Regions from separate parts of the Stenotrophomonas sp. FSL W7-1447 genome, predicted to be linked through region 1. Evidence: predicted binding sites of a transcription regulator. Region 1 holds the regulator's gene; each other region holds the start of a gene.
The links. Region 1 encodes HrcA, which represses chaperone genes, less so after heat shock. Its sites were predicted from a motif close to TTNGCACTCNNNNNNNNNGAGTGCNAA; they were not measured.
Positions count from the first base shown of each region.

Region 2: rpoH (RNA polymerase sigma factor RpoH) is a predicted target of HrcA. The motif match lies at 1,812-1,838, and genes of this name have one in related genera.
Region 3: NSQ78_RS19420 (co-chaperone GroES) is a predicted target of HrcA. The motif match lies at 2,072-2,098, and genes of this name have one in related genera.

Region 1 is NZ_CP150199.1:1,958,282-1,962,439, forward strand. Features, by position in the region: gene recN (DNA repair protein RecN) at 1-1,026, opposite strand, end outside; gene hrcA (heat-inducible transcriptional repressor HrcA) at 1,142-2,206, shown strand; gene grpE (nucleotide exchange factor GrpE) at 2,270-2,785, shown strand; gene dnaK (molecular chaperone DnaK) at 2,966-4,158, shown strand, end outside.
Region 2 is NZ_CP150199.1:4,218,937-4,223,094, forward strand. Features, by position in the region: gene purD (phosphoribosylamine--glycine ligase) at 1-790, shown strand, start outside; gene rpoH (RNA polymerase sigma factor RpoH) at 925-1,800, opposite strand; gene ung (uracil-DNA glycosylase) at 2,079-2,792, opposite strand; gene NSQ78_RS19610 (response regulator) at 2,789-3,631, opposite strand; gene ftsX (permease-like cell division protein FtsX) at 3,639-4,158, opposite strand, start outside.
Region 3 is NZ_CP150199.1:4,182,566-4,186,723, reverse strand. Features, by position in the region: gene NSQ78_RS19425 (endonuclease) at 42-1,832, opposite strand; gene NSQ78_RS19420 (co-chaperone GroES) at 2,145-2,432, shown strand; gene groL (chaperonin GroEL) at 2,514-4,158, shown strand, end outside.

The DNA of each region.
Region 1 (4,158 bases):
CAGGCGCTCGTCGGCGCCGCGCAGCTGCTCCACTTCGGCATGCATGCGCTCGCGCTGCGCGCCCAGCTCGTCCATCGGCACGCGGTGCTTGCGGGCCAGGTCGTGCAGGCGGCCAAGGCGGCGCTCGTTCTCCTCGAACTGCTCCGGGTCGGCGTCGAGATCGTCATGCACGCGGTCCAGCAGCGACAGGGCCTCGTGCAACTGGATCGAGGCGTTCTCGATCAGGCCGTCCACCTCGCCCAGCCGCGGGTCGTGTTCGATCAGGCGCGACAGCTCGTGGCGCACCTGCTGCAGCAGGTCCAGCGCGGAACTGCCGTCATCGCCGTTGAGCTGGTTGCTGGCGGCCTGGCAGGCGCTCAGCAGGGCGCTGGCATGCGCCTGGCGGCGGTGGCTGGCGCCCAGCGCGGCAATCGATTCCGGTTCCAGGTCCTCGCGGTCGAGTTCGCGCAGCTGGTGCTCGAGGAAGCCGATCCGGTCACTGACGTCGCCCTGTTGTGACAGCGCCAGCGATTCATCGACCAGTGCCTGCCAGGCGGCGGCGGCGCGGCGCACCTGGCGGCGTTCTTCCTCGTTGCCGGCGTAGGCGTCGAGCAGGGCCAGCTGCGACGGGCGTGCCAGCAGGGCCTGCTGTTCATGCTGGCCGTGGATCTCCACCAGCCGCGAGGCCAGGTCGGCCAGCTGTGCCAGGGTCACCGGGCGGCCGTTGATCCAGGCCCGCGAGCCACCGTCTGCGCGGATCACGCGGCGCAGCTGGCATTGGTCCTCGTCGTCCAGCTCGTTGTCGGCCAGCCACTGGCGCGCGGCCTGCAGCTGGTCCAGCACGAACTCGGCCGACAGCTCGGCGCGTGCGGCGCCGTGGCGGACCACGCCGCTGTCGGCGCGCAGGCCGGACAGGAAGCCCAGCGCGTCGACCATCAGCGACTTGCCGGCGCCGGTCTCGCCTGAAACCACGGTCATGCCTGGCCCGAACTCCAGTTCGGTGGCGCGGACGACGGCGAAATCCTTGATCGAAAGATGTCTGAGCATGGGTAAGGGGGTATCAGCAGCCGCGCAACGCTAGCACGCGGGCGCGGGAGGTCCAATGACTTGCCAAGGTGATGCGCCGCCATTATCTAGTGTCCGTGTCTCACAGGTTGATTCCATGCACGGTTCTCCCGACCAGCTTGCCCCGCGTGCGCGCCATCTGCTGCGCACGCTGATCGCGCGTTACATCCAGGACGGTGAGCCGGTCGGCTCGCAGACGCTGGCGCGCGTGGCCGGCCTGGAGGTCAGCCCGGCGACCATCCGCAACATCCTCGGCGACCTGGAGGACCTGGGCCTGCTGGCTTCGCCGCACACGTCGGCCGGGCGCGTCCCGACCGCGCATGGCTACCGGGTGTTCGTCGACAGCCTGCTGCAGATGCAGCCGCCGGGCGAGGGCGAACTGGCCCGCCTGCGCCAGGAACTGGCCGGTGGCGGCAGTACCCAGGCCCTGCTCGGCAGCGCTTCGGAACTGTTGTCGGCGATGAGCCACTTCGTCGGCGTGGTCAGCGCGCCGCGGCGGGAGCAGTTCGCCTTCCGCCAGATCGATTTCGTGCCGCTGGACGGACGACGGGTGCTGGCGATCCTGGTGTTCGCCGACAACGAGGTGCAGAACCGGGTCATCGAGACCCGCCAGGAGTTTGCGCCGGGCCAGCTGGAACAGGTCGCCAACTACCTCAATGCGCATTTCGCCGGCCTGCCGATGGCCGAGATCCGCACCCGCCTGCTGCTGGAGCTGCACGACGCCCGTTCCGAACTGGAGCAGCTGCTGGCGCACAGCATCGAACTGGCCGAGCAGGCCCTGCAGCCGGCGGCTGACGACATGCTGGTGGCCGGGCAGACCCGGCTGATGGGGGTGCAGGACCTGTCCGACCTGGAGCGCCTGCGTGAACTGTTCGAGCTGTTCTCCAGCAAGCGCGAGATCCTGCAGTTGCTGGAACGGACCATCCAGGCCCCGGGCGTGCGCATCTTCATCGGCGAGGAGACCGGGATGATGCCGCTCCAAGGCGTCTCGCTGGTGACCGCCCCGTATACCGCCAACGGGCAGGTGCTGGGCGTGCTGGGGGTGATCGGTCCCAAGCGGATGGCCTACGACCGCGTGATCCCGCTGGTCCAGGCCACGGCCGATGTGCTCGGCGCGGCCTTTTCACCGGCCGGGCGCACGCCGGGAACATCCGACGCTTGAAACGCAGCATCCCGCCCACACTAGGGTGGTTGGAGGCGGAGATTGACCGCCAGGGACCCAGACATGAACCACGAACAGCCAGATATCGAATCCCAGCAGAGTGCCGCCGATGCGGCCGCCACCGCCGGCGTCAACGACGAAGTCGAGCGCCTGCGCGCCGAAATCGAACAGGTCAAGGCCGATGCCCTGCGTGAGCGCGCCGACCTGGAGAACCAGCGCAAGCGCGTTGCCCGTGACATCGAACAGGCCCGCAAGTTCGCCAACGAGAAGCTGCTGGGCGATCTGCTCCCCGTGTTCGACAGCCTGGATGCCGGCCTGAAGGCCGCCGGCGACGACCCGCACCCGCTGCGCGAAGGCCTGGAGCTGACCTACAAGCAGCTGCTCAAGGTCGCTGCCGACAACGGCCTGGTCCTGCTGGACCCGATCGGCCAGCCGTTCAACCCGGAACACCACCAGGCGATCAGCCAGGCCCCGACCCCGGGTGCCGCCCCGGGCAGCGTGGTGACCGTGTTCCAGAAGGGCTACCTGCTCAACGAGCGCCTGCTGCGGCCGGCGCTGGTGGTGGTGGCCGCCGAGTGATCCGCGGGGCCGGGCGGCGGACAGACACCGCCACCCGACCCGACGCTGAACGCGCCGGATGACCGGAAACACAGCGTTCGGAGGATGGCTTGAATGTTCCACGAGCCTCCCCCACATCGTATTCATCCACCGGCCGAACGGCCGGACTGACCCCAACTAGCATCCTCAGGAGTCTCCCCCATGGGCAAGATCATTGGTATCGACCTCGGCACCACCAACTCGTGCGTGGCGATCATGGACGGCGGCAAGGCCCGCGTCATCGAGAATTCGGAAGGCGATCGCACCACCCCGTCGATCGTCGCCTACACCAAGGACGGCGAAGTCCTGGTCGGTGCCTCGGCCAAGCGCCAGGCCGTGACCAACCCGAAGAACACCTTCTACGCGGTGAAGCGCCTGATCGGCCGCAAGTTCACCGACGGCGAGGTGCAGAAGGACATCGCCCACGTCCCGTACAGCATCCTGGCCCATGACAACGGCGATGCCTGGGTGGCCACCAGCGACGGCAAGAAGATGGCGCCGCAGGAAATCTCGGCCAAGGTGCTGGAAAAGATGAAGAAGACCGCCGAGGACTTCCTCGGTGAGAAGGTCACCGAAGCGGTCATCACCGTGCCGGCCTACTTCAACGACAGCCAGCGCCAGGCCACCAAGGACGCCGGCCGCATCGCCGGCCTGGACGTCAAGCGCATCATCAACGAGCCGACCGCGGCCGCGCTGGCCTATGGCCTGGACAAGGGCGACAACAAGGATCGCAAGATCGTGGTGTACGACCTGGGCGGCGGCACCTTCGACGTGTCGGTGATCGAGATCGCCAACGTCGACGGCGAGAAGCAGTTCGAAGTGCTGGCCACCAACGGCGACACCTTCCTGGGTGGCGAAGACTTCGACAACCGCGTCATCGAGTACCTGGTTGAAGAGTTCAACAAGGACCAGGGCATCGACCTGCGCAAGGATCCGCTGGCCCTGCAGCGCCTGAAGGACGCTGCCGAGCGCGCCAAGATCGAGCTGTCCAGCGCCCAGCAGACCGAAGTGAACCTGCCGTACGTCACCGCTGACGCCTCGGGTCCGAAGCACCTGAACATCAAGCTGACCCGCGCCAAGCTGGAAGCACTGGTGGACGACCTGATCAAGAAGTCGATCGAGCCGTGCCGCGTCGCCCTGAACGATGCCGGCCTGCGTTCGAGCGACATCAGCGAGGTGATCCTGGTCGGCGGCCAGACCCGCATGCCGAAGGTGCAGCAGGCGGTGACCGAGTTCTTCGGCAAGGAACCGCGCAAGGACGTCAACCCGGACGAAGCCGTGGCACTGGGTGCGGCGATCCAGGGCGGCGTGCTGGGCGGCGACGTCAAGGACGTGCTGCTGCTGGACGTGACCCC
Region 2 (4,158 bases), 2.3 Mb from region 1:
AGATGCAGTGCGTGACATGCTCTCCGGCAACGCGTTCGGCGATGCCGGCGCCCGCGTGGTCATCGAGGAATTCCTCGACGGCGAGGAAGCCAGCTTCATTTCGATGGTGGACGGCGTGCATGCATTGCCGATGGCCACCTCGCAGGACCACAAGCGCGTCGGCGACGGCGACACCGGCCCGAATACCGGCGGCATGGGCGCCTACTCGCCAGCCCCGGTGGTGACGCCGGAGGTGCATGCACGCGTGATGCGCGAGGTGGTGAATCCCACCGTGCAGGGCATGATCGCCGACGGGATTCCCTTCACCGGCTTCCTCTATGCCGGCCTGATGATCGACGCCAGCGGCGCACCGAAGGTGATCGAATTCAACGTGCGCTTCGGCGACCCGGAAACCCAGCCGGTGATGCTGCGCCTGCAGTCGGACCTGGTCGCACTGGTGGAAGCCGCCATCGATGGCCGGCTGGACCAGGTCGAAGCGCAGTGGGATGCGCGCCCGTCGCTGGGCGTGGTGCTGGCGGCCAGGCCGTACCCCGAAGCGCCGATCACCGGTGAGGTGATTTCCGGCCTGGACGACGTGCCGGCCAGTGCCAAGGTGTTCCATGCCGGTACGGCATTGGATGCGCAGGGCCAGGTGGTCAGTGCCGGCGGCCGCGTGCTGTGCGTGGCCGCACTGGGCGACAGCGTGCGCGACGCGCAGGCCAATGCCTATGCCGGCGTGGCCAAGGTGAGCTGGGCCAACGAGTTCCACCGCAACGACATTGGCTGGCGCGCGATCGCACGCGAAGAGTGACGACCGCGCCGCAGCCACGCAGGGCGTGGCTCTACTGACATTGGTAGATCCACGGCATGCATGGATGAGAACGCCACCGAAAAGAAAAGGCCCGGCAATGCCGGGCCTTTTCATTGCTTCAACGCCTCCCCGCCTTACGCGGTGAACAGCGCCTTCATCTTCTTCAGCGCGTTCGCTTCAACCTGGCGGATGCGCTCGGCCGACACGCCGTACTCGTCGGCCAGCTCCTGCAGCGTCACCTTGCTGTCGGCATCCAGCCAGCGGCGGCGGATGATGTCACGCGAACGTGCATCCAGTTCCGCCAGGCCTTCGCGCAGCAGCTGCATCTGGTTGTCTTCGCTGTCCTCGCGCTCGTAGGCCATCGACGGGTCTTCGTCATCGGCGACCAGGAACGCAGCCGGCGACGGCGGTGCGTGTTCGTTGTCCTCGTCGGTCGGCGCATCGAAACCGATATCGCGGCCGGACAGGCGCGACTCCATTTCCATGACCTCGCGCTCGGACACGTTCAGGTCCTTGGCCACCGCGCTCACTTCCGCTGCGTTCATCCAGCCCAGGCGCGTCTTCGACTTGCGCAGGTTGAAGAACAGCTTGCGCTGCGCCTTGGTGGTGGCGACCTTCACGATGCGCCAGTTCTTCAGGATGAACTCGTGCATCTCGGCACGGATCCAGTGCACCGCGAAGGAAACCAGGCGCACGCCCATGTCCGGGTCGAAGCGCTTGACCGCCTTCATCAGGCCGATGTTGCCTTCCTGGATCAGGTCGCCAAGGGCGAGGCCGTAGCCGTTGTAGCCGCGGGCCACGTGCACCACGAAGCGCAGGTGCGAATGCACCAGCTCGCGGGCGGCGTCCAGATCGTTGCCATCGCGGAAGCGACGGGCCAGGTCCTGTTCGTCATCGACCGACAGCACCGGGATCTGGTGCACGGCACCGATGTAGGCGTCCAGCGAACCGAGCGCACTGGGAATCGGGAGATTGTTTGCCACAAGGGCAGTAGAGGTGTTCTGGCTCATAGGCACCCATCTTAGCAGTCCGGGATTTGGACTGCTAAAGGAGGAAAAAGTTCCAGCATCCTATTGATGCAACACTGGTCCCAAACAGAGCCCTACCGTAGCGCGATTTGATGACAGTGGCGAGCACGCTTTTCGGGATTCACAATCCCTTGGAATTCAAGCAATTACCCGCCGTAAAGCGGCCGATTCCAGTCAAGCGGAGCTGAACGGGCCGTTCTGAAGGCCCATTCAGGCCCGGGGACGTTGCCCGGTGTTCAGGCCCAGCGGCCCGCCAACGCTCAGAGTGCCGAGCGCGGCGGCAGCGACCAGTCGATCGGGGCCTGGCCGTGGCGCTGCAGGTACTCGTTGGCCATCGAGAAATGACGACAGCCGAGGAAGCCCCGATGGGCCGACAGCGGCGACGGATGCGGCGACTTCAGCACGCGATGGCGGCGGGTGTCGATCACCTTGCCCTTCTGCTGCGCATAGGCACCCCAGAGCATGAACACCAGTCCTTCGCGCTCGCGGTTGAGCACATCCACCACGTGATCGGTGAAGCCTTCCCAGCCGCGGCCCTGGTGCGCGCCGGCCTTGCCCTCTTCCACCGTCAGCACGGCATTGAGCAGCAGCACGCCGCGCTGCGCCCACGGGATCAGGCAGCCGTGGTCCGGGCGCGGGATACCGAGATCGGTCTCGATCTCCTTGTAGATGTTCAGCAGCGATGGCGGCACCGGCACGCCGGGCGGTACCGAGAAACTCAGGCCATGGGCCTGGCCGCGCCCGTGGTACGGGTCCTGGCCGAGGATCACCACCTTCACCTGCTCGAACGGCGTGGCGTCGAACGCTGCGAAGATCTGCGGCCCGGGCGGGAACACCGCCGCGCCGCTGGCCTTGCGCTGGCGCAGGAAGGCCGACAGCTCGCGCATCTGCGGCTGCAACAGGTACTCGCCGACGTGCTGCTTCCAGCTCGGTTCCAGCTGGATCGTCGGGGTGTCGGTTACTTCATCGATCATCGCAACAAGGGTCCATCATTCAATCGGGCCAGGCGCAGCTGGAACAGCACCTTGGTGACCAGCAGCCGCTCTTCGATCGGCTTCAGCACCAGGTCGTTGGCACCGGACTGCAGCAGCCCGGTCTGGTTGTGGGGGTTGCCGTCGCCGGTCATCACCAGCACGGGCAGGCGGCGCTTGCCGTAGCCGAAGTCCACCCGCACGCGCTGCACCACGTCGCGGCCGCTCAGCTCGCCCTTCAGGGTGACGTCGGTCAGCACCAGGTCGATGCGGTGGCGGCTGCGGCCCAGCGACTCGGCAGTGAGCAGGGTGAATGCCTCCTCGGCGCTGACCACGTGCAGCACGTTCAACTGCTGGCGTTCCAGCATGCGCTTGGTCGCCTCGGCCACCACGCGGCTGTCCTCGATGTAGAGGATGGTCGCGCCGGGAATGGTCTGCGGCTGTACATAGCCCCGGATGAAGGTCGCCAGCGCTTCATGGCCGAGCGCTTTGTCGAAGTAGTCGGTGACGTACTCGGTGAAACGGCGCTGCTCCAGGTGCTGCTGGGCGTCGCCGGAGACCACGATCACCGGCACGTAGGCCTGGCCGGCCGCTTCGCGCACCATCCGCGCCAGCGCCAGGCCGTCGCCATCACGCAGGGTCAGCGAGGTCGTCACCAGGTCCACCGGGCCCTGCGCGAGCGCCTGCTGCGCGTCTTCGATGCTGTCGCAGCCGATCACCTCCACGCCCGGCAGGTCGCGCTGCAGGACGTCGGCGATCAGCTTGCGGACCAGCTTCGAACCATCGACCACCATCACCCGCGTCGCGGGCCCTTCAAGGTGCTTCAGCGCTTGCGGTTGCATGCCGGTCTCAGGTGTCGGTCGGGCGGGTCTGGCGGAGGAAGTGGCCGGTGACCAGCCAGGCGCCCAGCCAGCCCAGCAGCAGCGTGCCGAGCAGGACCAGGCCACCGTGCAGCAGGTCCAGGCCGTGCAGCACGAACGGGCTGCCATAGCTGCGCGAGAGTTCGGCCAGCGGCACGCGCAGCGCGGCACCGGCCGCCCCGATCAGGCCCAGCGCGACCGCGCCGGCGCCCAGCCCGTACCACGCGCCCAGGTACAGGAAGGGACGACGGATGAAGCCATCGCTGGCGCCCAGCAGCTGCAGCACGCCGATCTCCTCGCGACGGGCCTGGATGTCCAGGCGCACCGTGTTGCCGACCACCAGCGCGGCACCCACGCCGAGCAGCACCGACAGCACCTGCACCAGCCGCGCGCCGAACGCCAGCCAGGCATCCAGGCGCTGGCGCCACAGCGCATCGTGCTGCACCAGGTCGGCCTCGGGCAGGCTTTCCAGCGCGCGCGCCAGGCGTGCGTCGTCCTTGCCCTGGCCC
Region 3 (4,158 bases), 2.2 Mb from region 1:
GCCAGGGCCCGGCGGCGGCCGTGGACCGCTGCGTTGCGCGGTCAGTTGGCCAGCTGGCAGGTGGCCGGCTTGGCCGAGGTGAACAGGGCCGGGGTGGCCCACTCGGGGTGGTCGATGAACGGGTTGCGGTTGCCCTGGAAGCTGTAGACCACGTCATTGCGCGCACGCTCGGCATCATCCGGCGGGTCGGACAGGTGCCAGTCGATCAGGGTCGACAGCAGGCCCATGTAGGCCGGTGAGCTGCTGGTCTTGACGATCTTGCTGCGGTCGTCGGTCAGCTCCAGGTCCGGCTCGGACTGGCCGGTCGCCGCATCCTTGCCGCCCTCGTAGCGGATCGCCATGTACATCACTGCACGCGCCATGTCGCCCTTGCGCTTGCCCCACACCTCGAAGGTGCCGGTGTTGCCGTCCGGCGTGCGCACCCAGTTGGAGTTGCCCGGATAGCCACCGCTGCCGCCACCCTGGCCGTTGTTGGCCTCGGTGGCGCGCTCGCCGCAGCTGGCGTCGCACTTGCCGAACGGCTTGTTGCCACGATCGGCGTTCCACTGCGCGTCGGTCAGGTACAGCATGTGGGTGTCGGTATACGGCGCGTACGGCAGGCCCTTGTCACCGGTGGTGGTGGCAAAGCCCAGCGAGTTCGGCCAGGTGTGCTCGCGGTTGTACTTCAGGCCACTGCCGCTGCCGGCGCGATCGGTCACTTTGGCGTAGCTGTGGTTGCGATACGCATCCAGGATCCTGCCGGAATTGTTCGGATCCTCGTCGGCGATTTCCAGGATGGTCCAGGTGCTGGTGCCCGAGCCGCTGTACGGATAGGCGGTGTGGCCCTTGATGGTGGCGTGCAGCGAACAGCGCAGCTGGCTGGGGCTGCTGGTGTTGACCTTGGAGTAATAGCCGGCCGGCACGCCAGGGTTGCCCGGGTCCGGATTGCCGCCGGTGCTGGCCACGGTGAAGGCAATGCGGCTGTCGGCGGCCGGGTGAGCGCCCTGCAGGTCGGTGATGCGCGCGGCGCGGATGTCGAAGCGGCAGGCTTCACCGGCCACCAGCGCGGTGTTGGTGGACAGCTTCACGCTGCGGCCGCTGGCCGGGAAGGTCAGCGGCACGCTGCCGGAGGTACCGCAGCTCAGGGCGAAGGCGCCGCTGGCCAGGTTCACCGTTTCGCTGAACACCACTTCCAGGTCGGCGGCGGCCGGGAAGGTGCTGCTGCCCTGCGCCGGGGTGGTGGTGGACACCGACGGCGGCGTGTTGGGGCCCGGGGTGCCGCCGCCGCTGAAGGTCTGTCCGTTGTTGCAGCTGCCGAACGTCTGGCCGGCCGATTCGGCCCAGGTGAAGTGGGCGTACTGGCTGCCGCTGCCGGTCAGCTGCAGCGACGTGCCCGGTGCCGTGCTGTTGGTCTCGGCCACCGGGATGTTCTGGCTGGTCATCCCCGCGGCGGGGCCGCCGGACGCGGTGATGGTGCCCTCGTAGCTGAGGAACTGGACCACCTTACCGCTGGCATCGACCAGCGCGATGCCATCGTTCGGGCCGTTCTGGATGCCGTTGGTCGGGTAGTTGACCACGGCGATGGTCGCGCTGCCGCAGCCGGCGGCGGTGCCGGCCGGGACCGGCGTGTTGGCGTAGACCACGGCCGCCGATGCGTTGGACCCGTTGTACAGGTACAGGCGGTAGCCGGACAGGTCCTCGCCGGCGGTGGCCACGACCTCGATCGCTTCGCCGACGTCACCGGCGGCGGTGCTGTCGTCGTAGTGCAGTTCATTGATGAAGACCTCGGCCTGGGCCGGCGCAGCGGCCAGGGCCAGCAGGCAGGCCGCGGCAAGCGGTGACAGCAATCGCATCGACTCCTCCTTGTGATTGGGAATGCCCGGTCGAGCCTAAGGCCGATCCAGTGACACTTTGTCGTAAATGAACGTCAGATATCTGACAGTGCGACGCTTGTCACCGAAATTGGCGGGATCCCGACCAGCGCCAAGCGACACGGGCGGGAAAAATTTTTTTGATGCCACCCTTGAAAGGAGGGCGCGGGGCTCCATCTCTGCCCTGCTCCCGACGTTGTCGGGTTTCTTCACGTGCGGTTCTGGCACTCGCCTGGGGTGAGTGCTAACATCGCCGGACTTTTTTAGACCAATCAATCACTTAAGAGGTCTCCTATGAGCATCAAGCCGCTGCACGACCGCGTTGTGGTCAAGCCGATCGAAGCCGACGAAATCTCCGCCGGTGGCATCGTCATCCCCGACTCGGCCAAGGAAAAGTCCACCAAGGGTGAGGTCGTGGCCGTCGGCCCGGGCAAGCCGCTGGACAACGGCAACGTGCGCGCGCCGTCGCTGAAGGTCGGCGACAAGGTCATCTACGGCCAGTACGCCGGCAGCTCGTACAAGAGCGAAGGCGTCGAGTACAAGGTCCTGCGCGAAGACGACGTGCTCGCCGTCATCGGCTGAGCCTCCGCGCGACCTGTTTCAACCTGATCCCCAAATCCCAGCCGCCGGGCATCGTCCGGCGCTACCAATGAGGTAAATGCAATGGCTGCCAAGGATATTCGTTTCGGTGAAGACGCCCGCTCGCGCATGGTGCGCGGCGTCAACGTTCTCGCCAATGCCGTCAAGGCCACCCTGGGCCCGAAGGGCCGCAACGTCGTGCTGGAAAAGAGCTTCGGCGCCCCGACCATCACCAAGGACGGCGTCTCCGTCGCCAAGGAAATCGAACTGGCTGACAAGTTCGAGAACATGGGCGCGCAGATGGTGAAGGAAGTCGCGTCGCGCACCAACGACGACGCTGGCGACGGCACCACCACCGCCACCGTGCTGGCCCAGGCCCTGATCCGCGAAGGCGCCAAGGCCGTTGCCGCCGGCATGAACCCGATGGATCTCAAGCGCGGTATCGACAAGGCCGTTTCGGCCGCCGTCGCCGAGCTGAAGAACATCTCCAAGCCGACCGCCGACGACAAGGCGATCGCCCAGGTCGGTACCATCTCGGCCAACTCGGACGAGTCGATCGGCCAGATCATCGCTGACGCGATGAAGGAAGTCGGCAAGGAAGGCGTGATCACCGTTGAAGAAGGCTCGGGCCTGGACAACGAGCTGGACGTGGTCAAGGGCATGCAGTTCGACCGCGGCTACCTGTCGCCGTACTTCATCAACAACCAGCAGTCGCAGACCGCTGACCTGGATGACCCGTTCATCCTGCTGCACGACAAGAAGATCTCCAACGTCCGTGACCTGCTGCCGGTGCTGGAAGGCGTCGCCAAGGCCGGCAAGCCGCTGCTGATCGTGGCCGAGGAAGTCGAAGGCGAAGCGCTGGCGACCCTGGTGGTCAACACCATCCGCGGCATCGTCAAGGTCGTGGCCGTCAAGGCCCCGGGCTTCGGCGACCGTCGCAAGGCGATGCTGGAAGACATGGCCGTGCTGACCGGCGGTACCGTGATCTCCGAAGAAGTCGGCCTGTCGCTGGAAAAGGCCACCATCAAGGACCTGGGCCGCGCCAAGAAGGTGCAGGTCTCCAAGGAGAACACCACCATCATCGACGGCGTCGGCGACAAGGCCAACGTTGATGCACGCGTGGCGCAGATCAAGACCCAGATCCAGGACACCTCCTCGGATTACGACCGCGAGAAGCTGCAGGAACGCGTGGCCAAGCTGGCCGGCGGCGTTGCCGTGATCAAGGTCGGCGCCTCGACCGAAATCGAAATGAAGGAAAAGAAGGATCGCGTCGACGACGCCCTGCACGCCACCCGTGCAGCCGTTGAAGAAGGCGTGGTCCCGGGCGGCGGCGTGGCGCTGGTGCGCGCGATCACCGCGCTGGCCGGCCTGAAGGGTGCCAACGAAGACCAGAACCACGGCATCCAGATCGCCCTGCGCGCGATGGAAGCCCCGCTGCGCGAGATCGTGGCCAACGCCGGCGACGAGCCGTCGGTCATCATCAACAAGGTCAAGGAAGGCACCGGCAGCTTCGGCTACAACGCGGCCACCGGCGAGTTCGGCGACATGCTGCAGTTCGGCATCCTGGACCCGACCAAGGTGACCCGTTCGGCCCTGCAGAACGCAGCCTCGATCGCCGGCCTGATGATCACCACCGAAGCCATGGTTGCCGAAGCTCCGAAGAAGGACGAGCCGGCCATGGGTGGCGCCGGTGGCATGGGCGGCATGGGTGGCATGGGCGGCATGGACT